Regions from separate parts of the Paenibacillus pseudetheri genome, predicted to be linked through region 3. Evidence: riboswitches for the same ligand, from Rfam matches in the RefSeq annotation. Region 3 holds a riboswitch; each other region holds the start of a gene.
The links. Region 3 has a riboswitch for cyclic di-AMP ahead of L1028_RS26930 (TrkH family potassium uptake protein). Riboswitches for the same ligand answer to the same signal wherever they lie in the genome.
Positions count from the first base shown of each region.

Region 1 (10,027 bases), on a different contig from region 3:
TGTAACGCTTCTTATGTTTGCTGCCTGGCATATTGGTATGAGCGAGTTCATCCACTAGTACGACTTCAGGATTGCGCTTAATAATAGCTGCCGTATCCATTTCCTCAAGGACAGTCCCGCGGTACTCCATACGTAAACGTGGAAGGATCTCCAAATCGCCGATTTGTTCAAGGGTTTCTTTGCGGCCATGTGTCTCCAGAAGCCCAATCACGACATCGATCCCTCTCTTCAAGAGATCGTTCCCTTCACGCAGCATCTTGTAAGTCTTGCCCACACCGGGAGCTGCCCCAATGTATACCTTAAAGGTTCCTCCGCGAATCGCATCGATTTTATCCTTTACTTCCTGACTGCTTAACCTGTGATAGGCATCCGCTTTCTGTTCATTGCGACTCTGCCGAGTTGGAAGTACACGTTCTCCTTCACGATCTGCGCGATCCGCCACGAAGAACACATCCACACCTCTGATTTGCTTCAGTAACGAATTAGCGATTGAGCCTTTCCATAATTCCTGCCAAGCGTTCTGCTTGGAGTGTCCCATAACGATTCGGGTAATATTGTGTTCGATCGCGTATTTTACCAACAGACGTGGGATCTCCCGCTTCGAGCGAAAGGTGATCTCCTCCATAGAGGCACCAATCTTCTCGGTCAGCTTCCAGAGGGAACGCTTAAAGGTAGCTGCTTCCTTAGAAAGGGTGAGACCCTGCTTCCAGAATGTCACTACTGAAAGATCCCCATTTAACCGCTTGGCAATCTGCTGTCCACGTCGGATATGGATCGAGCCATTCCAATAATACTGTGCGGACACCAACACCTTTTCTGCGATCCCCGAAGCTCCCTGCAACCCTTGTTCTTCCCGGTGTTTCTCCAATGAATCATTAACATCCTCAGCGACCATCCGAAGTGCCAGCTCCCGCAGTTTGCTTAAATTACCTTTGTTAAAAAGCGATCTCTGCTGGCGCTTCCCTAAATGTCCATCGGACAAGCGCTGAAGTATCTTTTCTGGAGTCACATCAATTAGAACGATATCATCGGCAAGGGTAAGCACCTCAGCAGGAAGAGAATACTCTACCTCAATCCCGGTCCATTTCCGTGCCAGATCCGCAGCACCTTCTAGTTCGTATACATTTACAGTTGTGATGACACTAATCCCATTGCTCAATAAAAATTTGATATCGTCCAGCCTTCCAGACCTCTCCGCACCCTCGCAATTCTGGTGGGCCAAGCCATCGGTTAGCACAACTTCAGGATTACGTGCCACAATAGCTTCCACATCAAGGTCCTTCTTCTCGATATCCTTCTGAAACCAATGAATACTTGGAATCCGTTCCAAATCGCCCAGCTGATCTTTAGTTTCCGGACTCTGATTCGTCGAAACCGCACAGATCACAACATCGATTCCCTGCGCTTTTAGCGCTTGGCCCTCACGCAGCATCTGATACGTTTTGCCCGACCCACTAACCGGCCCGATATAGATCTTCAGACGTCCCCGATGCAGCTCATAGATAGAGAGCAGCAGCTCCTCCGGCGTCTTCCTCCGGTATGTTCCCATCAAGACCACTCCTTAATAACCCCGATCATGCACTAGAAAGCAAGATATCCCTGCCCGATTTTAGAGATCTGGCAGGGACATTTGCAATATTTATTTGTTCGATAGTTTCAGAAGATCCATGTTCAGCTTCAACACATTTACCCGTTCTTCACCGAACAGCCCCAAATCACGACCCTCGGTATGCTTATTCACGAGCTCTTCCAGCTGAGACGCAGAAATACCCGTTAATTTGCTAATCCGAGGAATCTGCACGATAGCCGAACCAGGTGTGATATGCGGATCAAGCCCCGAACCCGAGTTGGTCACCAAATCGACTGGCAATTTGTTCACAGACACATCCGGGTTATCGAGCTGCCACTGCGTAATGAAATCCTTTGTCCGCTGAAGCATATCCGGATTGGATGGAGCGTAGTTATTGGAACCTGAAGCTTCTGCTTTATACTCAATACTAGACACACGACCATGAAATAAAGCTGGATTCGTAAAGTTCTGCCCGATGAGTTCCGAGCCTACAACTACTCCAGCATCATTCTTAAGTAAGCTACCGTTCGCTTGCGACGGCATCAGAACTTGGGCAAGTGCTGTAGTCGTCAGAGGATAGATCACTCCGCAGAGAACAATAAATACTAGACTTAGTCGTACAATAATGAAGAAATAAGCACCTTTCGATGATGATAACTGCTCTTCAGTGTCCTCCATGGCGTTTCCGTTATTCACGATGCTCTCACCCTTTCAATAATTAATCAACACGTCATTAAATCCATATACTTACGATCATATCAATGAGCTTGATGCCCGCAAAAGGAACTACCACTCCGCCTAACCCATAGATAAAAATATTACGTCCGAGCAGCTTCGTAGAACTCATAGCTTTATAAGAGACACCCTTCATAGCCAGTGGGATGAGCAGCGGAATAATAATCGCATTAAATATTAATGCGGATATTATAGCCGAGCTTGGCGAGCCTAGTCCCATTACATTCAGGGCTTCCATTTCTGGAATGGCGAGCATGAACATCGCTGGAATAATGGCGAAATACTTCGCGATATCATTCGCAATACTAAAAGTTGTCAACGCGCCTCTCGTCATCAGCAGCTGTTTACCAATCGCAACGACCTCAATAATCTTCGAAGGGTCGGAGTCCAAATCGACCATGTTCGCTGCTTCTTTAGCAGCTGTAGTACCGCTGTTCATGGCTAAGCCCACATCAGCTTGGGCAAGGGCAGGGGCATCATTAGTACCATCCCCTGTCATGGCAACCAGCTTGCCCTCGTTCTGTTCGCGGCGAATGACTGCTATTTTATCCTCAGGTGTACTTTCAGCGATGAAATCATCTACCCCCGCTTCGCGAGCAATTGTAGCTGCGGTCAGCGGATTGTCACCTGTACACATGATGGTCTTGATCCCCATTTTCCGCAGCTCATCAAACCGCTCTTTCATGCCTGGCTTAACTGTATCCTTCAAGTAAATAAGTCCATAGATCCGATTGTCTACCGCAACCGCTAACGGGGTTCCCCCCATCCGAGCGATAGCATCAGAACTACTGTCGAGGTTCGCGGGAATGACACCGCCTTTCGACTGTACCCATTTCTTCACGGAGTCTACCGCACCTTTGCGTACGCAGCGTCCATCTTGCAGATCAATACCACTCATCCGAGTTTCGGCCTTAAATTCTACGAATTGGCCACCTTCAGCAAGCTTACTGTCATAGCTGCGTTCCAGCTTCTTAGCCAGCTCAATCACAGAACGTCCCTCAGGCGTCTCATCCTTTAGGGAACTAATGGCCGCCCATGTCGTAAGCTCAGCTTCCGTTTCATTTCCGACAGGTACAAATTCACTAGCCATCCGGTTCCCAAAGGTAATCGTACCGGTCTTATCTAGGATCATCGTGTTGATGTCACCAGCAGCCTCGACCGCCTTCCCCGACATTGCCAGTACATTAAATTGTGTCACCCGGTCCATACCCGCTATCCCGATTGCGGAGAGCAGTCCCCCGATGGTTGTCGGGATCAGACAGACCAGCAAGGCGATCATGACCGGAATATCAAGATCAACACCTAAATATGTTGCAATCGGCCGTAAGGTCACTACTACAATCAAGAAAATCAGCGTCAGACTGATCAAAAGCGTATTTAGCGCAATTTCATTCGGTGTCTTCTGACGTTTCGCCCCTTCAACGAGGGAAATCATCCGATCTAGAAACGATTCACCAGGATCACTAGTAATACTGACTTTAATCTCATCACTGACGACCCGTGTACCGCCTGTAACGGAGCCAAAGTCCCCGCCAGCTTCCTTGATTACAGGTGCAGATTCACCTGTAATCGCTGATTCATCTACGGAAGCCAGCCCTTCAATCACTTCCCCGTCACCAGGGATAAGTTCTCCCTGACTGACGATGACGATATCCCCTTTACGCAACTCGGAGGAAGATACGGTTTTTACCGACCCTCCAACCAGTTTGTTGGCAGTAATATCTTGTTTCGTTTTCTTGAGTGAATCGGCCTGAGCTTTTCCGCGGCCTTCCGCCAGTGCCTCAGCGAAGTTCGCAAACAGCACTGTAAATAGCAGAATGAACAACACGGTGATATTGAAGCCTATCGATTGCTCTGCATTAAAATATCCAGGAGCCAGCACCATGAGGAGGACAATGATCGTACCGACCTCTACCACGAACATGACTGGATTTTTGATTAGCGTTACTGGGTTAAGTTTTATAAAACTATCCTTTACAGCGCTAAGGAGTATGGGTCCCGTCAGCAGCTTTTTTCTTTTTACAGTACTCATCTTATTCTCCCTCTTCCTACCGTAAGGTTAGATATTCTGCAATGGGTCCGAGTACAATGACCGGCAGGAACGTCAGCGCACCGATAATCACTACTGTACCAATCAGAATTCCCGTAAACAGTCCATTGTCTGTGCGGAATGTACCAATCGTCTCAGGAACCGGCTTCTTCTGAAGCAAAGAACCTGCTACCGCCAGCATTGCGATCATAGAGACATAACGACCTAGCAGCATAACAATCCCGGTTGTAACATTCCAGAAGGTTGTGTTGTCCGCAAGTCCTTCAAATCCTGAGCCATTGTTCGCAGCAGAAGAGACATATTCATATAACACTTGGCTGAGCCCATGGAATCCAGTGTTCGTAATTGCCCCTTGGCCCAAATCGGTCAGGAACGCAGCTGCGGTTGGCACAAGGATAATGAAAGGATGAACAAGGATCGCAATGGCAATCAGCTTCATCTCCTTGGCCTCTATCTTCCTTCCGAGAAACTCCGGTGTTCTACCAACCATCAATCCACATAGGAAGACCCCCATGATGGCATACATCAGCATATTAATTAGTCCGACACCTTTCCCACCGAAGACATTATTGAGCATCATCAGCGCTAGAGGCGTAATCCCCCCCAGCGGTGTCAGCGTATCATGCATATTGTTAACACTACCTGTCGTAGCTGCGGTTGTTACCGAAGTAAACAAGGAAGACTGCGGTATGCCGAAGCGTACCTCTTTACCTTCCATGCTACCTTGTGAAGATTCGATTCCTAGTGCATTGATCGCCGGATTACCCTTTGATTCAGCATAGAAGTTTAGGCTTAATAGCAGAACAAACAAGGTCATCATTGCGGTAAAAATTACCCAGCCCTGACGTTTGTTCTTGGCAAACAATCCGTACATATAAGGGAGCGAAGCTGGCAGCATCCACATAGAAAGAATCTCCAGAACGTTCGTAAGTGGATTAGGGTTCTCAAAAGGATGGGATGAATTGGCCCCGAAGAAGCCGCCACCATTCGTGCCCAGATGTTTGATCGATTCCAAAGAAGCTACTGGACCGATAGCAATTTGTTGTGTTTGGCCCTCTAGTGTAGTGACTTCAAGTGATGGCTTGAGCGTTTGTGGCACATGCAGTCCTACCAGCACCAATGAAACTAACAAAGCTAGGGGAATGAACACACGAATATGTGCTTTGACGAAATCCTCGAAGAAGTTCCCGACTGATTTCCGTCCCGTGATTCCTCTGACAAAGGCAACCGCAACAGAAAATCCGCTCGCTGCAGATGTGAACATCATCATCGTGATGACAGCCATTTGTGAAAAATACGAAAGCCCCGTCTCCCCGCTATAATGCTGCAGGTTCGTATTGGTCATAAAGCTGATCACTGTATTGAATGAAAGCGTCTGTTCCATATCCGTAATTCCATTTGGGTTTAACGGCAATCCCCGCTGCAATCTAAGAACAATATAACTGAAAGTAACCAATACGATATTTGTTAACACAAAGCTGAGCGCATACTTCTTCCATGACATTCCGTCACGTTTTTTCAGGCCGATCAGCTTATAAATTCCTTTTTCCATGCCTCCAAACCATCGATCCGTACGGTTCGGTTCATTAGAAAATACATGATATAAATACGTGCCCATCGGCTTAACCAGCAAGATAAGAATTACGATTACAGCAACTATTTGCAAAATGCCCATGAATGCCCCTCCTTAAAATTTCTCCGGATGAATCAATGCGTAAACTAGATATAGAAACAGCAGTAGGGTAACAGCGATTACTAGAATCACAGCTTATCCCTCCCTGTATCCTCAACTACACCTGCGCACCAGCGCATAAATCCATAAAACAACCCGTAAATTACAGCTAATGAAGCCACCATATACAGATCCATCATATCTCCCGCACTCCTTCTTTTATCCTTGTTGAGGTGATTTATCTACTAGAAAATCCGCATCACCACTGTGGGAATAGATTACATAACTCGCGCCAAGTCTTTTATAGACCAATCTAGGATTTATTGAGCTTGTGATTACAAAAATCGGCTGTGTCGTCCAGGTGCGGCACATTTGAATGTAGCGGCAGCATAACGTAAAGCTGCTCTCGAATAGATATACCCTGCCTACCGGGAACGGTGGGCGAAACCAAGTGTTCTGATGGCGGGTATCTACTAGAATGACCTGCTCAACACCCATCTCCTCGAGTAAGGTTTTCTCAGCCACATTGTTGGTCAATCCCGCCATCTTAATACCTCTGAATTTCAGTAGTTTAATGAAATGTTCTCCTGCCTTCGTTGGCGCACATACAAGCACATATTCATTCTGATCCGTCATCTCTTATTCTCCTCAAATGCTTTACTTGTAAGATCAGAAAGTGTTCACCCTGATCATTTAAGAAAAGCTACCGCTAATGATGAATTTAACGACCTCTCCGTGAGGGTCTCCATATATGCTTTGCTAATAAAAAGCACAGCAAAAAGCCACAAAGGATCTCCTCTGTGGCTCGCTAGCGGTCACATTGCACTCATCCTCTCTCCATACGCTTACGAGGTTAGCTGTCGGATTCGGGCGGTGAGAGTCGCCCTACCTGTGTGGATGCGAGCTCACTCGCACCCTCTACAGGATTCACCCCATAACCGGCTTCCGACTCTCACATCGTCTGCCGATTGTTGGTTCCCCCGCTTTCCTTATCGGAAATTAAGCGGATCAAATATTCGATTGTTGTTGAAACAGGAGTAATCATACCCTTATGCAGGAAGTATTGTAAAACCTGATTGATGCCAAAATAATGCAAATTAAAAACTATTTTCGCATCGGATAGCGCTTACTTGATATCCAATCTCTCTATATCTCCTGTTTACTCGAATTTGATTCAATTAGCGAAAAGCGGTCATTCTATGTGATTTTATTCACCACATTTGGAGAGATCTCCAAAAATCGCCTTTATAGGTAAGAAAATGAGAAACTGAGATTAAGCGAGGAAGAGGCTCGATAACTCGCAATAAATACCTATTTAGTTCCCTTTTTCGTCGTAGTCGGCAGGATATGGTTTAAATTGCGCTCAAAAGAACACTTTCTGTTTTTACAGAAACACCTTGAAAAGAGTATGATTCGGGTTGAATCTATTTCACGAAATACATTCAACGCTGAGTTCCTGCATTTGCAGGGAACGGGGGAACCATCAGGCCACATGGCCTACTTGGGGTGAATCCGAAGGAGACTGTTCAAGTCTCACATAGGTAGGGCGACTCTCACCGTCCGAATCCGACAGCTAACCTCGTAAGCGTAAAGAGAGAGACCCTTGATCCGCCACGCTTTGGTACAGGTGTGTATACCTGTATTCCAAAACCGCAGCAGAGGTCCTCCTCTTGCTGCGGTTTTTGCGTTACCTGAATCTATAGGGTGATAGCATGCTGGACGGGGTGAAAGGAATGAAGCACTATTATTGGGGAGCTCAGCAAGGGCTGCTTGAGCCGATAAGTCTAAATTATGTTTGCTTTGGAGCGTTATGGTTCGAAGAGGATCATCACAGAACGATTGTCGGCTACGCATTTGGTCAGAACCAGATTGAATCACTGCGCCATTTCGGCAGCCCATCTACCTGTGAACACTGTATGGACCGAAGAATAATATACGAAATATATAAAAATATCCGAGAAAAGCAGCAGTTGCAGGATTGGTCTGCACACCAACGTTTTCCGTGGCTCACCGCTTTTAAGGAACCTTGGAAAGATGTTGCTGTCGGTTGGTACGTGATGAGATCCCGCAACACCTTTCCCTTACATTTATCCGTTATACGCAAACAGAAATTCCGACTATGGCTGGAGCATGCCGCAGTCTGTGAGAATGAAGCTGAAATGCTCGCCTGTATAGAGAAGGCTAACGTCATTCACCATGTAGACCTTAAGCTTTTGGAAACCTAAGGAGGAGAACCCTGTCATGGACCAGCGAAGACTATCTCGCATAGAAGTATTCGTCTTTGATTCACCTGAGCCTATTCACTATGGAATGGAGGCTGATCAAGGCAGCCGTTATGGCATCCTGAAACTTACCTGTAGAGGAGGCAGCAGCTGGGGGGCATGTCTTATCTCTGCCAATACCAAAACTTTCGACCTTATTAAATGGAGTTCTTTTCTCAGAATGATTTACCATTGCCGGCTTGAGGAAGCAATAGATAAAGTGCGTACCCATGGTTCAGAATGGGATCAGACTCAGTTTGAGCTAGTGCAAGGTGCTTTACAGGATTTAAAAGCCAAGCTGCAGGGTAAATCCTTAGCAGGTCATATTGAGCAAGGTCGCCTGTACAGAGCTGTCGCCGGTGGGAGAGATTCCAGGGGAGGGCGGCTATATTATAAACCATCCAGTGTTGCACTTCAAAAACATAGCTATCCGGAACCTGATACTGCCGAGCTTATCAACAAATCCATTTCTTACTTTTCAATATTATAGGTTTATCCCATAACTCATTCTGAAAGGATCGTGTTTATCATGCCTGACCCCTTACCTGCCGGATCACCCCGAAGAACTATATTTGCAGAGTGTGTTCAAAAGTATACGAATGATATCTATAAGCTCAGTTCCATGTTGTTACAACAATCAACAGAAGCCGAGAAGGTAACTATCCGCACTTTTAAAGAGCTTCATAAAATATTCCGTCAAAAAAGCTTCGACAGCCAGCTATTCTCTATAGAAGCTTACCGCTCTTGTATCCGACAATGCGCCGATTATTACGCACGCCGGTCTCTCCTGTCTGCCAAGGCATTGCCTTGGGAGGAGCAGCTTGTAAAAACGATGTGGTATGGCCTAAAGCTATCTTTACCTCAAATAAGCATCATCCTGCAAAAGAGTGTTCCTGTGCTAAAAGCGCAGCTTAGGCATGTGCGGGAGCAACTGACAGCTCAAGAGGATTTGCTGCCTAGTGGTAATCTATCCGTTGTATAATCTCCTAAAGGAAAAAGCCAGTTTGCTGCTATAATGTCGTAATCATCGCCGCTGTGATCTCCTTTTAGCTCCATGCGATTTGACCTAGCGCAACCGAAGTACTTTCTGCACTCGGGCAAATGAGTTACTGCAAAGTCATCCTCTCTCCTACAACCAGAACTGAAATCACTACTAAATTGATACCCACGCCGAAGAAAACGGCCATCATCAGCAGCAGCTTGGCAAGCGGCAAATAGATTCCGTCCAACCTCATTGATAGAAGGCAGCTCCGAGCATAGCATCCATGGCGTGCTGCAGAGGGCTTCAATCTTATTATAAGGTAAGTTTATACAACAGGATGAGAATGGCCCTCCTATCCATAACCGAACGGATGCTTCTTGTACTCTAAGGGGCTTGAGCCGACTCTATTTTTGAACACACGACTAAAATAGTATTGGCTCTTATACCCTACCTTCACGGCCAGATCCCCGATCTTGATATTCGGCATTACGTCATCCAGAATCTCCTTCGCCTTCGATATCCGAAGCTCGGTGACATAGTCAAGGAATGAAGCACCGATTTCTTGCTTCATACGCTTGCTAAGATAGGTTTGATTGATATGAAATAGCGCTGCTACTCGAGCAATAGACAGCTCCGGATCCTGATAATGACTGTCAATATACTCGGTCACTTTTTGGATAAGCACTGTTCCATCCCCTGTAAACCCGGGAAGCTCCCGCTCCTTATCCATCCTGCTTTCATGTGAATGCAAAGGATA
Region 1 is NZ_CAKMAB010000011.1:127,806-137,832, forward strand. Features, by position in the region: gene L1028_RS12800 (histidine kinase) at 1-1,549, opposite strand, end outside; gene kdpC (potassium-transporting ATPase subunit KdpC) at 1,640-2,248, opposite strand; gene kdpB (potassium-transporting ATPase subunit KdpB) at 2,304-4,337, opposite strand; gene kdpA (potassium-transporting ATPase subunit KdpA) at 4,354-6,030, opposite strand; gene kdpF (K(+)-transporting ATPase subunit F) at 6,043-6,120, opposite strand; gene L1028_RS12820 (hypothetical protein) at 6,247-6,663, opposite strand; cyclic di-AMP (ydaO/yuaA leader) riboswitch at 6,854-7,043, opposite strand; cyclic di-AMP (ydaO/yuaA leader) riboswitch at 7,464-7,629, shown strand; gene L1028_RS12825 (hypothetical protein) at 7,740-8,252, shown strand; gene L1028_RS12830 (hypothetical protein) at 8,269-8,778, shown strand; gene L1028_RS12835 (hypothetical protein) at 8,818-9,270, shown strand; gene L1028_RS31290 (hypothetical protein) at 9,395-9,523, opposite strand; gene L1028_RS12840 (response regulator transcription factor) at 9,623-10,027, opposite strand, start outside.
Region 1: linked by a shared signal. The riboswitch ahead of L1028_RS12825 (hypothetical protein) and the one ahead of L1028_RS26930 (TrkH family potassium uptake protein) in region 3 are both predicted to bind cyclic di-AMP.

Region 2 (10,027 bases), on a different contig from region 3:
CTCTCTTACCTTTAGACGGATTACAGCGGACTCCACATTAGGTTGAGGAATGAACACCGTACGCGGCACAATGCAGACGAGTTCAGGCTCGCTGTAGTACTGCACGGCAATGCTAAGGCTCCCGTATTCCTTCCCTCCCGGAGAAGCAGCCATACGCTCCGCAACCTCTTTCTGAATCATTACAACGATGTTATCAAGCGGAAGCTTCTCTTCAAGCAACTTCATCAGAATCGGAGTAGTTACATAATACGGCAGATTGGCAACTACGCTTACCTTGTTCACAGATGCAAAATCTTCTTTGAACAGCTCCTGCAGATTTACATTCAGAACATCATCATTACGAACCTTAACATGCGGATAAGGGGAAAGTACGTCCCTTAAAATAGGAATCAGCCTACGGTCGATCTCCACAGCGGTCACCGCACCAGCGGTTAGCGCCAAACGCTCCGTCAGGGCACCAATCCCAGGACCGATCTCCAATGCCCCTGATTCACTATCTAGCCCAGCAGCGTCTACAATCTTGTCCAATATATTTTGATCAATCAAAAAATTCTGTCCTAAGCTCTTCTTGAACTTGAATCCATAACGTTGAATAATTTCTTTCGTCCGTTTTGGAGTCGAAATTTCCTCTCTACCACTCATGAAGTAATGCCCCCCTGATCAATTTGGGCGAGAGCTCCGGCAAATTCCTCCCGCGTAATTCCAAACATTGCCAGCCGCTTGTACAGCTGCTTACCATTACAATATCCGATTCCAAGCAAATTACCAAGTGCCATACGTCTTTCAGCTGCCCGAGGGTGTACAAGCATTCCAGAGGCCATTAGATCATCAAGTCCAATTAAAGCAGGTGCACCTTCAAAAGAGGTATGTACATTCCGTAGCGCATGACGAATCGCCTCTGGAGAAGCGTTCTCTACACCGATATCTCCCTTGCGGGTTGCGTCCTTCTCCGGAATGAAGGCATGCTTGCAGCCCGGCACCTTTGCGGACACAATCTTACGAATTCGTTCACCCGCGTGATCCGGGTCAGTAAGGATAATCACTCCTCTGCGCTCCATAGCAAGCGCGATCTTCGCAATTACAGTCCGGTCTACAGCCGAGCCCCCTGTTTCGATCGTATCTGCTTCTACAGCGCGTTTAACAGCGACGGTATCACTCTTACCTTCAACGACAATTAATTCCTTAATCATATCTCTTGACTCCTTCCAAAAAAAGCAAAAAAGAAGAGGTTTCGCTCCTCTTCTTTTGGTTAAAGAATGTATAAGTGATGAGCGGTTGCTCTGCGATCAACGAAATGATCATCTGGCGTTCCTTAACGGTTATCATCACTATAGCTTATCAAAGAATAATTTGCAAAAGCTTCACCCTAGTTTAACTCCGGCTTCACAGGTCCAATCACATAAACGGCACGTGATTTACGACCGAAATTACGGACATGGCTCAGTGAATCGTAATAGACATCTACTTTATTGCCTTTAATGGCACCGCCAGTATCTTCTGCTCGGCGGAATCCAAGCCCCTCGATATATACCCACCAGCCAATAGGGATTACATTCGGGTCTACTGCAATTGTACGACCTTCCGTTACGCGTGTTCCGGAGGCAGTTTTGGTACCTATACCTGGCTCTTCTGATGAATAAGCAGTCATGGAGACGTTCTTAATCATCTTCTTGTACTCAAAGTCTACGCCAGCCTTGCTTGTGACGTTATTAGTCTTGGCGCTAACCTTAGCCGTTTTTGAAGTGGTGTTTGATTTGGAAGTTGTTGTAGTCTTAGCTACAGCCGGCTTAGGAAGTGCTTTGATACCAACGGCAATAATCTTATCTTTCGTTACCGTTTGTACTTCCTTACCAATCATGCGCATAGAGGCCAGTTCTCCGTCTTGGTAGATCTTTTCAATATGCTGAATCATGACACCTGGTTTGCCTGCCTGTGCCACTCTAACTGTTCCCACAGTAAGGGAGGGGTCTGCTGTCTTGATGACTCTGAAGGGTAAGTTAGTTGTTCGCTGTACGGTCTGTTTGTTGATGCGAACAATCTTAACCTCCATGTTTGCAGAAATGGTGGTGTCTAACGAAGGGAAAATCTTATCATGACCTTCTAGGGTAATGCCCATTTTCTGAATTGCTTTACCAATTGTATCCTCGGTCGTATATAACGTTTTTGTTGCTCCATCCGCAGCAAGACTGATTTTCTGCGCACGATTGATAACGACACGGTCACCGTCTTTTATTTCATCACTCAGACCTAAAGATAGTTCATCATGCGGCTGCAGCGAAATTTGCTCTTTCTCCAACACATCACCAAGAAGCGCTTCCCGCGTTTCAAGCGTCTGTGTTTGCCCGTCTATTACTAAAAATAATTGTTTGTTACTTTGACCGTGTACGTACAGCAGAATAAGTAGCGCGATAGCGACTGAAATCACGCCTGCAAGTAAAAGTACGCGAGTATTTACTTGCTCCCACCGTAATGCGAAAGACCTGCTGGATGACTGCGAATCATGGGATACTTCTGGTTGGAATACGCCCATTCTCTCCATCCTCCTTACATAGCCCCGTCGTCAATTGTATATCATGAGGACTGAATTCCTTTGACGAAACTATTTGAGATTGTCACAGGACACGTTACGTAATAACTTAGCGTCTCCTGCTCATGGATCGCCTGCTCGGCACAGCTACTCCCACCCCTGTTATATAACAGTATGTGGGCACCATTCTAATTATTCAAAAATAAAAAAGCCTAAAAAGAGTTCAACTGAGGACTCTTTCGTGGCTTCTCCAATGTCTGAATAGAGAATGCTTGTGCACGAGGTTGCCTCTCTTACTTGCGCTTACGGGGTTAGCTGTCGGGTTCGGACGAAAGAGAGACGCCCTATTTCGGGTCACCCGCTCATGGCGGTTGCCCTTAAATTCACCCCAAAGACCACGTGAAGAAATCAAATACTGTCCTACGGCACGTCTAAACCGTATTTAAAATACAGGCATGCGGCAGGTCAATATTGGTTCCCCCGTTCTCCATACGGAGACTCAGCGAGACGATCCATGAATCAATGGCTGTCACTATAACACAGCTCACATCACTGAAAAGATGATATCCTGTTTTGATGCATGTTGTAAAGGACGATTCAACCACGTTTACGCAAAAATATGGTTAAAATATTGTAATATTCAGCCGTTTTTATATTAAAAAAGTTTAATATATCGGCCATTCTCTATTTTTCGCCTGTTTTGCTCCCGTTTTCACTCAATCCCAAATCGTTCCAGTGCGTTCGCATACGTTATTTTAGCCAATTCTTCCCATGTTAACCCTTTAATTTCAGCTGCTGCCTCTGCTACCAGCTTCACATGAGCGCTCTCATTTCGCTTCCCGCGGAAGGGGTGTGGAGTCAAATATGGAGCATCGGTTTCGATCAATAATCGGTCTAGTGGGGTCTGCGCAAGCACTTCTTTCGGCACTCTTGCATTTTTGAACGTAATGGGTCCTCCAAAGGATAAATGAAAACCAAGATTCAAGCACATTTTAGCTGTTTCCCAGCTTCCTGAGAACGAGTGCATCACGCCTCCAACCTCATTTGCTTTTTCCTCCCGTAAGATCCGTACAACATCCTCATGGGCATCACGATCATGAATACAAATCGGCATATTTAATTCACGGGCTAGTCCAATTTGCTTGCGGAAAACTTCATGTTGCACATCCTTGGGAGAAGTATCCCAGTAATAATCCAGTCCGATTTCACCAATAGCCACTACTTTTTTATGACTGCATAGAGAAGCGATCCAATCGAGATCTCCATCTTTCATATCAATCGCATCCTGAGGATGCCAACCCACTGCCGCATAAATATAATCATAAGATTCTGCCAGCTTCATCGTTGAAGGAATCGTCTCCCGATTAAATCCGATATTAATCATCTTGCTAACTCCTGCTTCTACAGCACGAGCGATAACTTCTTCGCGATCCTCGTCGAATTGAGGTGCATCCAGATGCGTATGTGTGTCAAACAGAAACATTTTAACCTTCACTCCTTGTTCTTTTTTAAATATAAGACAGTATAAGTTTCACGCTATCCGTTATGTCTTATTTTTCTACTCTTCTTGTCAAAAATCCCATATTTTCTTGTATTATTTTGCAAAAATCTCTGCTATAGAAGCAGGCAATCGCGTAAGCGCATTTCTCAACTTATCCTGAGGAAAATAAAGATGATATCTGCCACGGTGAATGCCGCTAATAGAACGCACAATATCAGACACCTCTGAAATTTCCCGCAGATGATCATGCCGATCAAGCAGCAGAATTTGTTTATTGTCAAAAGCTTCTCCCGGACGGAACACATCATAGGGCAGATCTGTTGGAAAATCAATCTCCAAATCATATTCTGGGTGGAGTCCCACTGCCTCAAAACTGCTGCGAATTTCAGTAATCATATCTGTATCGAGATTCTCCATCTCAACGTATTTATACAGTTTACGGTGAATAAAACGGGTACACAAGTCACTTAGTAGCTCATCTTTCTCAAGCGTCCACTGCATAAAAGCCGTCTGTACCAGTGCTTCATCCAGCATTAAATATTGCTTCACTGTCACCTCACCACGGAACAAATCCTCCAGCGGATTAATCATGAAACTAAAATTGTACCCCTCTTGGAAAAGCTCCCTAGCTCTACGGAAAATTTGTCGTAAAATAATCTCTGAGCTGCGTGTCACCGGATGAAAATAGACTTGCCAGTACATTTGATAACGCGACATTAAATAATCTTCAATGGCATGCATTCCCGATTCTTTTACAACAACACGACCATTATAAGGACGCAGCATTCTTAAAATCCGATCAATGTCGATCGTCCCATAGTTTACACCTGTATAGTACGCATCACGTAGCAAATAATCCATGCGATCAGCATCTAGCGGACTGGAAACCAGATTTACAACAATTTCATGCTCATAAGTTTTAGCGATTACAGAGGCTACTTTACGAGGGAAATCCTCCTCCACGTCACGCAAGATCTCAGTAATCTCTGTGTCCTCCAGAATAATTCGACAAGTCCAATCCTCATGATTCATTTCAAAAGCTTCTTCTATAGAATGGGAAAATGGACCATGCCCCAGATCATGCAGCAAGGCCGCACACAAGGTGAGCAGACTTTCTTCAGGAATCCAATCCTTATACCCGCTTCGTTCAAATTGCGAAATAATTCTACGTGTAATTTCGTACACCCCTAGGGAATGAGAAAACCGACTATGCTCTGCGCCATGAAAAGTGAGATACGAGGTACCCAGCTGGCGAATTCGGCGTAAACGCTGAAACTCCTTTGTATTTATTAGTCGCCAAATAATAGTATCCTCCACGTGGATATAATTGTGAACCGGATCTTTGAAAACCTTTTCTTCTGTGAGCGGCTGCTTCATGAGATCAACTCCTTTTTTAAATTTAATATGATTTTAACCAATATAAGTATATAATAAGTAATTATGTCGTACTTTGTCGAATAGTGACGTTTTTAGTCTTGGTAAAGTCGACAAAGTTTATTTTTTCGCTTTTTTTGGAATTCGTGATTGTTATAGGCAATTCAAAGTTTTCGTGAAAAAGTACTTAATTAACAGATGAAAAAAGGTTGACTGTTTTGGGAATCGTTGGTATTATAAATATCATAAAACAGTGAACAATGTCGAATAATGACGTTTTTGGAACATTGAGAGGAGTAACGATTGTTATGATGAAATCAACAGGAATAGTAAGAAAAGTAGACGAACTTGGACGGGTAGTTATTCCCATTGAATTGCGCCGTACTCTTGGCATTGGTGAAAAAGACGCACTTGAAATTTACGTTGATGGTGAGCGCATTATGCTTAAGAAATATGAGCCTGCCTGCATTTTCTGCGGCAACGCTGAGAACGTAACTTACTTCAAAGGAAAAATAGTTTGTCATGAATGCATTTCTACTATCCCTACCCCTGTGACAAACTAAAATAAATAGTATATAATAGAACTAATCAAATTGTTAATTCTAACCTTTTCATATCTCCTTGACCTCCCGTGACTGCGGGAGGTATTTTTTTTCTGCAATCACCTATGTTTCCCGCCCCAAAAGATGTCTGGAAGGAAGGATTTACTCCCCCCATGACACCTAATAATGATGGGTAATACGGTGAGAGCACGAAGTGAACCGAGTTTTCACCGTGATCTGGTCTATAATGGGCTTCCTTTTGGGAACCACCTTCAGGCAAGATCCTCGTCAGCCTCGTAATAACCTTCGCACCTTACAGTTAACTTAAACGTTTTTTACCATTAAACGATTTAATTGTATATTGTACACTTATATTTCCTACGTTCCCGCCAAATGAATCGCAAATTCTTAAGTATTGTTAACCTCTTAGAATTAGAATCCATCAATAACTTACTGCTGCTCAGCTTTATCCAGAAGTGCGTTATAAATATCCCGCTTTGACACACCACGATCAGACGCTGCTTTTTTCATAGCTTCTTTACGCGGCATATCTGCTGCTTCGTAATGAGCAACATGTTCTTCAATACTTAGCTGGCGCCACCAAGCCGATTCCGCCATTTCAGCATCTTCCTTGCTCTCGCCTTCAACGACAATGACATACTCACCAAGCGGTGGATGTTCAGCGAGCCAATCCGTACATTCCTCGATCGTCCCACGTAGAAACTCCTCATATCTCTTCGTCAGTTCACGAGCAAGCACGATTCGCCGATTGCCGAATGCTTCATGGAGATGAGCCAGTGTCTTCACCACGCGATGTGGAGATTCGTAGAACAGTATAGTCCCTTGCGCCGAACGAAGTGGGCTTAATACCGCACGGATATCTTTACGTTCTCGAGGTAAGAAGCCGATAAAAGTGAACGTAGTCGTAGGCAGACCAGAGGCAATTAATGCTGACAAAGCTGCGTTAGCTCCCGGTATAGGAATTACTGGTATACCGTGACTTATGGCAAGGGCTACAAGGTCTGCACCAGGGTCAGAAATGGCTGGTAAACCGGCATCGCTGACGAGGGCCAAATTTTTTCCTTCTATTATATAGCGGATAAGTTCAGGTCCACTGGCAGCCTTATTATGCTCATGATAACTGAACAGCATAGAGGGTGTAATTTCAAAATGGCTCAACAATTTTCGAGTTTGTCTTGTATCCTCAGCTGCAATAATATCGCATTCCTGCAATGTGCGGACAGCACGATAAGTCATATCCTCTAAATTACCGATGGGTGTTGCCACCAAAAAGAGTGAACCGGTTGATTCCTGCTTATGTGTATTGTTATTGTTCTGAAAACTGCTTTGGCATGATATCGTCATGATTTACCCTCTTTAGCACCATAGTAGATGTCCATAATTTCTGGACAGTATTGATTGTCCTCATTATATACAATGAGTGGTGGATGTAAACGAACCTCCGGCTTACCATCACGTATCGCTTCGATTAATACCATGTTAGCCTCCAGATGAGCACGTGGATGTACAAAGCGAATAATCTTAGGCTCGAGCCTATATTTTCTCATAAGACTAATAATATCAACCAATCGTTGTGGCTTGTGAACCATACTTACCTTTCCACCGGTGCGAACCAGTCTCACACAGGCTTGAATGACCTCCTCCAGTGTACACCCGATTTCATGACGTGCCATAGCCTGATGAGTGTTCAGCTTGAGGTCACTGCCGTTAAGAGGCATATAAGGAGGATTAACTGTTATCGCATCATATACGCCATGCCCTGCAACTTTATATAACTCACGTAAATCGCCTTCATGGATCACAACCTGATCCTGTAGCCCATTTAGAGCCACGCTACGGCGAGCCATATCTGCTAAACGGGGCTGAATTTCAATTCCTTCTATAGAAGCTTTAGTTCGGGTCGTCATCAAAATAGGAATTACACCATTTCCAGTACAAAGATCCAGAACTCTCCCACGAGGCGGAACGCTGGCGAAACGGGCAAGCAGTACAGCATCCATAGAAAAGCTGAATACTTCGTCACTTTGAATAATTCGCAAGTCATGCGTTAATAAATCATCCACCCGCTCCGTCGGCAACAAAGGAACAGATATATCGTTAAAAGAATTTGTCATGTAGTAATCTCCTAAATGTTTTGTTGAGCTAAGCTTCATTGGCTAAAATTCAAAAAAAACCGTAGGATCAATCTCCTACGGCTGGATATCCTCATTTATTAAGAAAAGAAAGACAGAACAGACAATCACCTTCCGTGCGTAAATGTCCAAAATAAACATTACAGATGTGAAAGCCTTCATGGTAAAGCCGGGCCAAGTTGTCATAACCTTCCCCGACAACCTCTTCTGTTCCCTCTCCGGCAGCTAAAAGAGCTTCCGCCTCCGCAGAATCTACGGTAGGATCCAAAGGTGCATCCCGCTTTAAAATTTTGCGAAGCTGTTCATTCTCCAGAGTTAACCTCTGATTAGCTTCCATCAGTTCTTTTACCGTCTGTTTCCATTCTCCAAGATTGGCGCGCATCGTTTCCATCTGTGCTTCCATATCCTGCATGTGTGCAAATATATTTTTCTTCTCCAAGTTTCCACCCCGAAAGTAACCTTATAATGGTTTACTTGACGACAACATCATCCATTGGAAGTTCCTTAACTTTGCCCACTTCAAACAACTGTACATGAACCGTACGGCTTCCGGCATTAAGTCCTACTACTTTGCCATCACCCAATGAGGTCACGACAATCTTGCCGACCGCTGGCATTTCTTCCTTTACACTCTCATAATTGTCATGCTCAAATTTCAAACAACACATCAGACGTCCACAAAGTCCTGAAATCTTCGTCGGATTAAGTGACAGGTTCTGATCCTTCGCCATTTTAATGGATACGGGTTCAAAATCCCCTAACCAAGATGAACAACAAAGCACTCGCCCACAGGGTCCAAGTCCACCTAGCATTTTAGCCTCATCACGCACCCCAATTTGCCGTAGCTCAATGCGGGTCCGGAAGATACTTGCTAGATCTTTAACCAATTCTCTAAAGTCGACCCGCCCTTCGGCCGTAAAGTAAAATATAATCTTATTACGGTCAAAAGTAAACTCTACATCGACGAGCTTCATTTTGAGACCATGGTCGCGTATTTTATTTAAACAGGTGGTAAAAGCCTCTTTAGCGGCCCCTTTGTTCTCTTCAACTACGCGTGCGTCGGTTTCTCCGGCAATACGCATCACTTTTTTGAGGGGCAAAACTACGTCGGATTCTTCCACCTCTTTTTTGCCTACGACAACTTTACCGTATTCAACCCCACGTGCTGTCTCCACAATAACATATTGATCCCGTTCAATCGGAAAATCAAGTGGATCGAAATAATATATTTTACCCGCTTTTTTAAAACGGACACCTACTACGCTGTACAAAAATTAACCCCCTTGTTTGCCGGTAAAAGGAATCTATGGGCATGTCCGCTCCCTGATGATCCATGCTTGTCCTTCCTCGTCTGTTAAAACGATATTTCCAGGTAAAGCGACATCCGGAGGATATATCATAACTAATCCTTTAACTTTCCAGTCGGATTAAAAACTGCTCCAGACACAACTGGGCATTGGCATTGGATCGCAGCTTCTTAGTGCTCTCTGCAGTAAATCCCATATAAGCCACCCATTGTTCCGCACTCCGCTCACGGGCATGCCTGGAAATAAAGTCTAACTGATCTATGAAAACGATACTCTCATGCTTACGATACAGGAAGTAAAGCATATCTTTAAACCACAGATGGAACATGCTGAAGAAGATATCCAAATGTTCAGCGAGTCCGGTCTTGAACAGCTTCTGCCCAGCAGTTGCTACAGCGGAGCTGCCCTTGCCTAAGGACTCCTTAGCTAATTGTAACATTACATTTCTCATTTCTGCAAACCAATTCTGTTCCAAAAGTTTCCTGCAACCATCAAGTCCTGAACTAAGTGATACTGCACATCGAGCTAAGGGTATGGGAACGCCCTCACTTGCCAGAGCTTGGAGCATAATATCCGGGTTTAACGGACGAAATGGAATCCGCTGGGTCCGCGACTGAATGGTT
Region 2 is NZ_CAKMAB010000036.1:46,557-56,583, forward strand. Features, by position in the region: gene rsmA (16S rRNA (adenine(1518)-N(6)/adenine(1519)-N(6))-dimethyltransferase RsmA) at 1-642, opposite strand, end outside; gene rnmV (ribonuclease M5) at 639-1,190, opposite strand; gene L1028_RS24040 (3D domain-containing protein) at 1,367-2,530, opposite strand; cyclic di-AMP (ydaO/yuaA leader) riboswitch at 2,813-3,042, opposite strand; gene L1028_RS24045 (TatD family hydrolase) at 3,240-4,010, opposite strand; gene L1028_RS24050 (HD domain-containing protein) at 4,122-5,405, opposite strand; gene L1028_RS24055 (AbrB/MazE/SpoVT family DNA-binding domain-containing protein) at 5,711-5,965, shown strand; gene rsmI (16S rRNA (cytidine(1402)-2'-O)-methyltransferase) at 6,395-7,309, opposite strand; gene L1028_RS24065 (tRNA1(Val) (adenine(37)-N6)-methyltransferase) at 7,306-8,079, opposite strand; gene yabA (DNA replication initiation control protein YabA) at 8,171-8,536, opposite strand; gene L1028_RS24075 (PSP1 domain-containing protein) at 8,568-9,368, opposite strand; gene holB (DNA polymerase III subunit delta') at 9,508-10,027, opposite strand, start outside.
Region 2: linked by a shared signal. The riboswitch ahead of L1028_RS24040 (3D domain-containing protein) and the one ahead of L1028_RS26930 (TrkH family potassium uptake protein) in region 3 are both predicted to bind cyclic di-AMP.

Region 3 (10,027 bases):
AAGGCCGTCCCCTCCAACTAAAGAAAAATAGAGCAGGGAGGACATTAGGAGGCTATATAAGGCATAAATGATGAACATAATGACGGAAGTGATCTGAGCCTCGAGTCCTTCGCCTGTGGATTCAGGGAGCATATTATAGGTGCTGATCATCATGATTACAAAATAAGCTGAGCTTAGGAATATTCCACGCTTAAAGGAGGTATATTCTCTTCTAAGTATGCTGTAGATGAGTGCCAGAATTCCTAAAGCTAAGGTAGGCAGACCGTAGCCGAATAATGTAAGCTTTTCCGCGAGAGAGGTCTGGTCCTTCACATAGGAGGTATGCCAGGCTGGAGCAGTGAATCCTGCTTTAAAGCTGGATACCTGTTCGCCAGTGAAATTTAAATAATAGTGTAGTAAGGATTCGCCGATCTGAACGGAACGATCTGTATACACAAGCCCATAGTTTCCCGTATTCGATTCAATTTGCAGCTTGGCAGGATTCACATCCCATTCCTGAAGCCAGGGACGGGCAAGATTTTCTTTTTGTGCAAGTGATAAGGTAGTACCCTTGTCCTCTTCTTTTGCACTGGTGGATACATTGCTTGGTAATCCGGCACCCGATCCTTCTGCACCTTGTGTGAAGGCGACAACTGCGCCAGTGTACATATTGAGGTCAATGGAGATCAGTGGCTCTTGTTCCGCTGAAGGACGAAGTGTTACACGGAAAATGTCAAAAGGATATCGTTGATCCAATTTCTTCTTTGTATAGTCCTCCAAAAGCTTCTCGCGGGACATATATCCATAAAAGGAAGAGTCCGTTTCGTACAGTACATTCCACTGATCATTTGGTGCTTTGGTATAGTTTAGCTTTTGTTCTGCGAATGATATCGCTTTGTCGCGGGCTTCCGCCTTGCTGATAACGGTAGTATCTTCCCCGGCAGGGCTATTTAGCACCGAGGGGGCGATCTGAAACATAATAAATAGAATAAGACCGATAATGCCCGAGATGATGAGCCTCTTGGAGAGGGCACGTTGCTGTAAGGGCTGGCCAACGGGATTCATGTAACGCCTCCTTGTAAATTGACAATGTTATGTTCCATTATAGTATTAGTGCCATGATAGTTACAAAAAATCGTACATTCTTTTTATGGGTAATAGAGATATTATAGAATAGGTGACTGAATATATACCATGAATTTAAGGTGATCTTTTCTTCATTTTTCATGAAAATCGATGCAATTGCAGGGAAAACACGGAAAAGTGATGAGAAAAGGCACTCTTAGTGGTACATCCTCTCCAAACCGCATTTTTCATATGAATCACCATTAATAGTGTCTTTGTGATTTTTCGAAATAACATATATAATTTGTATGCAATTGTATATAGCCGAATTTCAGGTGAAAACGGGGGAACCACAAGAAGTAATGAAAAGATGAGTATACGCCATAGGCGGTGTCTTTATTCATCAGGGGTGAATTTCGTTCTAGAACGAATAGGGCAGCCTGCACAGTCCGAATCCGTCAGCTAACCTCGTAGGCTAATTTACTGCAGGAACCAAGGGTAGCATTGGTTTTCCAGTGCTTTTTTTGTTGGAATTCTTTAAATTTAGATAAGAGGGTGAGCGTAGTGGCTTCACAGTTTCGCAGGGTTTCTGAATCAAAGTTCCTGAAGCTCTCTCCGCCTCAGATTATGGTGCTTGGTTTTGCATCGATCATTCTGATTGGAGCCTTGCTGCTTATGCTTCCCATTTCGAGTACCAGCGGGAATGCTGTGAGTTTTATTGATGCGTTGTTTACTGCAACATCGGCCACATGTGTGACAGGACTTGTGGTGCTGGACACCGGGACGACATTCACCATTTTTGGGAAAACCGTAATTATGGTGCTTATCCAGGTGGGCGGCTTAGGGTTTATGACAATGGCGACCTTATTTGCCATGATGATGAAACGTAAAATTTCCTTGCGGGACAGACTGATCCTTCAGGAAGCAATGAACCAAGGCTCTATGGAGGGGATTGTTCGACTGATCCGGAGAGTACTTATTTATTCCTTGGTCATCGAAGGCTGTGCAGCGGTGCTTCTGTCCATACGCTGGGCGTTTGATATGCCACTGGGAAAGGCCGTTTATTTTGGAATATTTCATGCGGTGTCTATGTTTAATAATGCTGGATTTGATATTTTCGGGGATTTCCGGAGTTTAACCGATTATGTATATGACCCGCTTGTGAACATCGTGGTGATGTTTCTGATTGTCTCTGGCGGTATTGGTTTTATTGTCATGTCGGATCTGGTGGAGTTTCGTGTCAAACGTAAATTATCTTTGCATAGCAAAGTTGTACTCTCCACCACTGCAGGGCTTATTCTTATCGGCGCTTTGGTTATTTTTATATTTGAATTTACGAATCAGCGCACACTGGGGAATTTAAATTTCGGCGGCAAAATATTATCGGCATTCTTTCAGTCCGTATCGCCCCGAACCGCTGGCGCCAACACGGTGGATATTGCCGGACTGCGGCAAGCCTCACAGTTCTTTATGGTTATTCTTATGTTTATTGGTGCATCACCGGGCTCAACGGGTGGCGGGGTCAAGACTACGACCTTTACCATTATGATTGGTGCAGTAATCGCGATGCTGCGCGGGCGTGAAGATGTTGTGCTGTTCCGTTATCGATTGGCGCAGGAGCGTATCTATAAAGCGTTGACGTTAACTTTACTGGCTTTACTATTGGTCCTTTCTGTATCAATGCTACTGTCCACAACAGAGGATAGTAATTTCTTAGCAATATTATTTGAGACGACCTCAGCCTTTGCTACGGTGGGACTAAGTATGGGGCTTACACCTGAACTGTCTGTTATCGGCAAGATTCTGATTTGTCTGACGATGTTTGCGGGTCGCCTAGGTCCATTAACATTAGTGTATGCGCTAGGACCAAAACAGGGTAAACCATTGTATAAGCACCCAGAAGGTAAAATAATTATTGGATAGGAGTTAATCCGAAATGAAAGCACAGCAATTTGTAGTAATCGGTTTAGGCCGCTTTGGCTCAAGCCTTGCACTTGAGCTGATGGAAATGGGCTACGAGGTACTCGGCATTGATCACCATGAGGAGCGCGTAGAGGAAATGAGTGATCACCTGACGCATGCGGTAGTGGCTGATGCTACAGATGAGGGGATTATGCGTTCGCTTGGCGTGCGGAACTTCGATTGTGGGATTATAGCGATCGGCGACAATATGGAACGAAGTATTCTGGCGGCGATTTTGTTAAAAGAGATTGGAGTCAAGCAAGTAGTAGCCAAGGCGATCTCGATCCTTCATGGTCGTGCGTTGTCCAGGCTGGGCGTGGACCGGGTTATTTTCCCAGAGCGGGATATGGGCATTCGTGTAGCACATCAGCTCGTGACACCCAATTTGCTGGACTATATTGAGCTGTCCAAGGATTATAAAATCGTCGAGCTAACCGTTCCGTCTTGCATGAACGGGAAAAGCTTGTCAGATTTAAATACAAGAGCGAAATATGGCTGCAGTATTGTTGCCCTGAACCGGGAAAGTGGAATTATAGTGGCTCCGACGGCACATGATCATTTGAGTGAGGGCGACGTTATGGTACTCATTGGTTCTAATGAAAGCATTGATCGATTTGAGGATGAAGTTGTAAACAAAGATTAAATAGTTAAACCCTCCGTCCTTATAGGGCACGGAGGGCTTTTTAAATTTAGGTAGACGAAAGAGGCAGCTATTACTTCTCTCGTTCCGTCAGAAACATCTCTTCTGTAACCTGCACGAGGCTTCGAGCCGCTGTGCTCAGGCTTCCATCGTCACGGTATATTAGACAGGTAGTTCGCTGAGTCTGCTCCAGCTCCTTAATATGCAGAGAGACCAGCCCGCCACCGTTTAACAACTGTGGACGTAGATAAGACTTGGGCAGTAACGCTGCTACATTGACTGTCGGCAGAAGCCGCACGATGGCTTCGAAGGAGTCAATCTCCATACGGACGTCTGGATCAATTCCACAGCGCTGGAACAGATCGTCCGTTAGACGGCGGTACCAGGTGCCTTTGGAGAAGAGGATCATAGGCAGTCGGGAGAGATCATCCATGGTTAGCTTGGTAGATTGATTCAGAGGATGATGCTCAGAAACAACCAGTCGAAGTTGATCCTCAAACAGAGAAATACAGCGCAGTCCAGGTTCTTGAATAGAGGAAGCGATCAGACCAATATCTGACTTTCCTTCACTGACAGAGGAGACAATTTCATGTGTTCGGCCTGTGATTAGCTTCAGCTCCGCAGTTGGGTATTTCTCCATATATGCGTTAACTAGTGGAGGCAGAGTGGTCTGGAGTGAGGTAAGTGACGCCCCTAAGGTGACGAGCTTTGGCTCGCCTTCTTTGTATTTAGACAAAGCCTCCAGAAATTTAGAGCGCTGCTGCCGTTGTTCAAGTGCGTAGGAATAAGTAAGACGCCCAACCTCGGTTAACTCCAGACGCTTGCCATAACGATTAAATAGCGCGACACCCAGCCGTTCTTCCAGCTTGGAGATCTTACGAGATAGGGCAGGTTGGGACAGATTGAGCTGGCGGGAGGCCCGATTCAAGCTGGAGTGCTCCACAACCGCTGCAAAAATATCTAAATCGTCAAACATATTTATGTTCCTCTCGTAGTGCAATCTATAAACAGCAGTGACGAAATTCATAGCCATGAAGACAATACTTCATGCCCCATAAGGGAATAAAAGTTTTGTCGGAAAATGTTGTTTCTCTAAATGAGAATTATTATCATATAAAATCTATTCTTATGCGTTTATTGTATAACGTTTAATAATTAGATTGCAATTCCCTTATAAGGGAAAAAGGAGTAACATGAAAAGTGACACAAGATATTCACATTTTGTGAAAAAGAAAACAAAGTCCGGGAAACCAAGGATAGCGGTAAATATAGACGATTTGTCATTTCATAGTCTACGTTATCCTGTGTCAAATGTAGTTCCGGCGGTAAATACACAATAATGAAAACGCTGTTTTAATCGGAAAGGGGTTACTATGTATGAAAGGATTTTATTCCAGAAAGATTCATTCCTTGCTAGGCGTTATCCCGCTTGGAGCTTTCTTCATTGAGCACATGATGACGAATTTTGCGGCTGTAGAGGGTGGCGCTTCCGGTTTCACTGACAGCGTGATATGGCTGAATAGCCTGCCGCTTGTCTTCTTCCTGGAATTGTTCGGTATATGGCTTCCTCTGCTGTACCATGGCGTATACGGACTGTATATTGCCTATCAATCCAAGCCGAACTTGAACCGTTTCAACATTGAAAGAAACTGGCGTTATACGCTGCAACGTATTACAGGAATTATTACTTTTGTCTTTATAATCTGGCATTTGTTCCAAACCCGGGTTCAGGTGGCAGTTGGTAGTGTAGAGCATGAAGAGCTGGGTGGCCTGATGCATGATATCGTGACTCAACCACTGATGTTGACACTGTATATTATCGGTATCGTTGCAGCATGCTTTCACTTCTCAAACGGCCTATGGTCTTTCTTGATCAGCTGGGGAATCACGGTAGGACCCCGTTCACAGCGGGTATCCTCTTACCTTTGTCTCGGTATATTTGTTCTTGTAACGTTTATGTTCCTCATTTCGCTAGTCACTTTCCGTGATGCTGAATTTCAAACCGCAGCTTCCATAGCTCAGTCCATAAAGACTTTCATCTAAGTAATTATCCTCTCAGGACTAGATTCCAGAATCCTTTCTGATATTTTCGATAAAGGGAGTGAACTTATCATGGCAACAGCAAATATCATTATCGTGGGTGGCGGTCTGGCCGGCCTGATGGCTACCATCAAGGCAGCGGAGTCCGGTGCACATGTTCAATTATTCTCATTAGTGCCTGTAAAAAGATCACACTCCGTTTGCGCGCAAGGCGGCATCAACGGCGCGGTAAATACGAAAGGGGAGGGCGACTCCCCTTGGGAGCATTTCGATGATACCGTTTACGGCGGTGACTTCCTGGCGAATCAGCCACCGGTCAAGGCGATGTGCGAAGCGGCACCAGGTATTATCCACCTTATGGACCGGATGGGCGTAATGTTCAACCGCACACCTGAGGGATTACTCGATTTTCGTCGTTTCGGTGGAACGAAGCGTCACCGCACTGCATTTGCTGGTGCAACGACAGGCCAACAGCTTTTGTATGCGCTGGATGAGCAAGTGCGCCGCTGGGAGTCCGAAGGTCTTGTAACGAAACGTGAGAACTGGGAGTTCCTCTCGGCCATCATCGACGACGAAGGCGTATGCCGCGGCATAAGTGCCCAGAATCTCAAGACGATGGAGATTGAGACTTTTCCCGCAGACGCTGTTATTTTGGCTAGCGGTGGGCCTGGTATTATTTTTGGTAAAACAACGAACTCCGTAATTAATACGGGCACAGCCGCAAGTGCGGTATACCAGCAGGGTGTGCATTATGCCAACGGAGAATTTATACAGATTCACCCAACGGCTATTCCAGGAGATGACAAGCTCCGCTTAATGTCGGAATCAGCACGTGGTGAAGGCGGCCGCATCTGGACTTATAAAGATGGAAAGCCGTGGTATTTCCTTGAAGAGAAATATCCATCCTACGGTAACTTGGTGCCGCGCGATATTGCTACACGTGAGATTTTTAATGTGTGTGTGGATCAAGGGCTGGGCATTAACGGTGAGAACATGGTGTATTTGGACCTCTCTCACAAGGACCCGAAAGAGCTGGACGTGAAGCTTGGCGGGATTATTGAAATTTACGAAAAATTCATGGGGGATGATCCCCGTAAAATACCGATGAAAATCTTCCCGGCTGTGCACTATTCCATGGGCGGCATGTGGGTCGATTACAATCAAATGACGAACATTCCTGGTCTTTTTGCGGCAGGAGAATGTGAATATCAATATCATGGAGCGAATCGTCTAGGCGCTAACTCTCTGGTATCTGCCATTTACGGTGGTATGGTTGCTGGACCAAAGGCTGTTGAATACATTAAAGGTCTGAAGAAATCATCACAAGATATCTCCTCTTCTGTATATGATAGCTTCCACAAAAAGCAGACGGACAAATATGAGTCTCTGCTAGCGATGTCAGGTACAGAGAATGCTTATGTGATTCACAAGGAACTGGGCGAATGGATGACTGCCAATATGACCGTAGTGCGGCACAATCCAAAGCTGGAAGCGACCATTGGCAAAATTAAAGAGCTTAAAGAGCGTTATCGCAATATCAATATGAATGATGCATCGCGCTGGAATAACCAAGGTGTGGCCTTCACCCGTCAGCTGTGGAATATGCTGGAGCTGTCTGAAGCGATGACACTGGGAGCGCTTATGCGCAACGAGAGCCGCGGCGCTCATTACAAGCCGGAATTCCCGGATCGTAATGATGAGGAATTCTTAAAGACCACGAAAGCAGCCTGGACTGCAGACGGTCCGCAAATCTCTTACGACGAAGTCGATGTCTCACTGATCCCTCCACGGGTCCGTGATTATTCGAAGGATTAATCTTTCCCAACAGTGAAACAGCTTGCGAGGCAAGCTTAATGAAATAAAATCAGGTAATTTGAGGAGGGAACCATTATGGCGGAAACTGCTACAGCTCCCAAAAACGTAAAGTTTATCATCACCCGCCAGGACGATCCACAAAGCTCATCTTATGTTGAGGAATTTGAGCTCCCTTATCGTCCGGGTATGAATGTAATCAGTGCTTTGATGGAAATTCAGCGTAACCCAGTGAATGCCAAAGGTGATAGCACCGTTCCGGTGTGCTGGGATTCCAACTGTCTAGAAGAAGTATGCGGAGCTTGCTCGATGGTGATCAACGGCAAACCTCGCCAAGCCTGCGCAGCGCTTATAGACAATCTGGAGCAACCTGTACGCATTGAGCCGATGAAGACCTTTCCGGTGGTGCGTGACTTAGTGATTGACCGTACCCGGATGTTTAACGCTCTAAAACGAGTGAAGGCCTGGATTCCAATCGATGGTACGTACGACCTTGGGCCGGGACCACGGATGCCGGAGAAGAAACGGCAGTGGGCTTATGAATTATCTAAGTGTATGACTTGCGGCGTATGCTTGGAAGCTTGTCCGAATGTCAACGAGAAGACGGATTTCATCGGACCCGCAGCCATCTCTCAAGTACGCCTGTTCAATGCTCATCCTACGGGTGAAATGAATGCTGATGAAAGATTGGACGCATTGATGGAAGATGGCGGTATTGACGGCTGTGGTAACTCACAGAACTGTGTACGCGCTTGTCCAAAAGGGATTCCTCTTACCACCTCCATTGCAGAAATTAATAAGCAGACGACAAAACATATGTTCAAACGCTGGTTAGGTGTGTAATAAGTAGTACCGCCAGATCTTTAATATTGAGCTATCCTGAGTGGTGGATTTTTATTCGCTGAGGATAGCTTTTTTGTTTATAATTGGTAGGGAATAGGAAATTCGTCTAGCTCAGAAGAATGAATAGCATATGCTATAATATCCATTGTTAACGTACGTTAGGTGTGGATCAACAGGGAGGAATAATCGTGATTTGTCGGGAGCATGATGGAGCAATTGTAATGGTTAAACAGCATGATCACGGGAAGTTAGCTGGAGAGCTTGCCATTTGGTTCAAGGAAGAACATGTGCCAGAAGAGGGGCGCCGGGACGAGGTGCTTTGGGCGGTAGCTGAACATGACCGGGGCTGGATTGATCTGGATGAGACGCCCTTTTGGAACGATGCGGAACACGCGCCTTACAGCTTTATTGATTTTCCTGTAGTGCCGAAGCTGACCTTTTATAAGCGGGGACTTGATGAGATCGAGGCGCGGACACCTTACGGAGCGCTTTTGTGCAGCTTGCATTTTGAACGACTCATTAAGATTTCGGGATTGGATTATCCAGAACTGACTTTATATCAAGAGCATGAAGAGGAACGTAGATCCCGTATTCACCGGGAATTGGAAGTATCCAAACCGATTGGTGAGGATGAGTTGTATTATGATGCCCGTCTTTTGGAGTTCTGCGATGACTTATCCCTATATTTGGCTTTAAATGAACCGGGTAGCCCGAAATCTGAGGAGCATCCATGGTGGCGTGAGGGATTCTCTGGCAGTGAAGATTTCAGTTTTACGTCAGGTCGTACGATAACCGTGGAGTGGAAAGATAAGTCAACGTTAGTGCTGGATCCTTTTCCCTTTAAGAAGACGGTGGAAGTAGCCTTTATGCTGAAACGAGTCCAACAATCAGAAATTGCTAAGAGAGGCATCGCACCTGCATACAGGGATACGCCAGAGGAAGAATGTAGAATTGTACTGACGGCTCTAAACGAAAGCTGAAGGGAAGGAGAAACTCCGTATGAAGATACAATCGTCTGGGGCTTCTCCCAATAAGAAAAATAATCATTCAGGTAAAGACACCCACTCTAGCGCCTCTGGACGTCGATCTAAGGGCAAGACAACAATGACCCGCCGGCAATTCCTGGTTCGAGGTGCGGCTACTGTAATCGGCGCAGGCGTCCTCACAAGTGGTTACGCTTGGCAAGGGGAGCCAAACTGGATTCAGGTTACTAAGCTGAAGTTGTCCTTCAAAGATATTCCCTCTGCTTTTTCAGGCATGAAGGTTGTCCATTTCAGTGATACTCACCTTGGGTTTAATAAGGATGCCCGTGATCTGGCTCGACTTGCAGAGCGTATAGCTAAGGAGGAACCGGATCTTATATGCTTTACAGGTGACATCGTGGACAGCAACCCTGAGGATCTTGTAGATGCTATACCTGTATTGGCAGAGCTGAGTGCTCCACTAGGAAAATATGCGGTCCTAGGCAACCATGATTTCAAGAATACGAAGCGGATTATCGAGTTGTTTACATCTGCTGGTTTCCGGGTGCTAAGGAATGAATCTTATCTTCTAAAAAGAGGCGGAGCAGTTATGGCTGTGACCGGACTGGATGATCTGCTACATGGCGAGCCTGACCCTGTGAAGGCACTCAGGGGTGTGCCTGCAGGAACCTTTACCGTTCTGATGATGCATGAACCGGATTAT
Region 3 is NZ_CAKMAB010000046.1:30,428-40,454, reverse strand. Features, by position in the region: gene L1028_RS26935 (CPBP family intramembrane glutamic endopeptidase) at 1-1,044, opposite strand, end outside; cyclic di-AMP (ydaO/yuaA leader) riboswitch at 1,357-1,537, shown strand; gene L1028_RS26930 (TrkH family potassium uptake protein) at 1,672-2,967, shown strand; gene L1028_RS26925 (potassium channel family protein) at 2,981-3,649, shown strand; gene L1028_RS26920 (LysR family transcriptional regulator) at 3,720-4,622, opposite strand; gene L1028_RS26915 (succinate dehydrogenase cytochrome b558 subunit) at 5,024-5,689, shown strand; gene sdhA (succinate dehydrogenase flavoprotein subunit) at 5,759-7,501, shown strand; gene sdhB (succinate dehydrogenase iron-sulfur subunit) at 7,577-8,341, shown strand; gene L1028_RS26900 (DUF3891 family protein) at 8,530-9,321, shown strand; gene L1028_RS26895 (metallophosphoesterase) at 9,341-10,027, shown strand, end outside.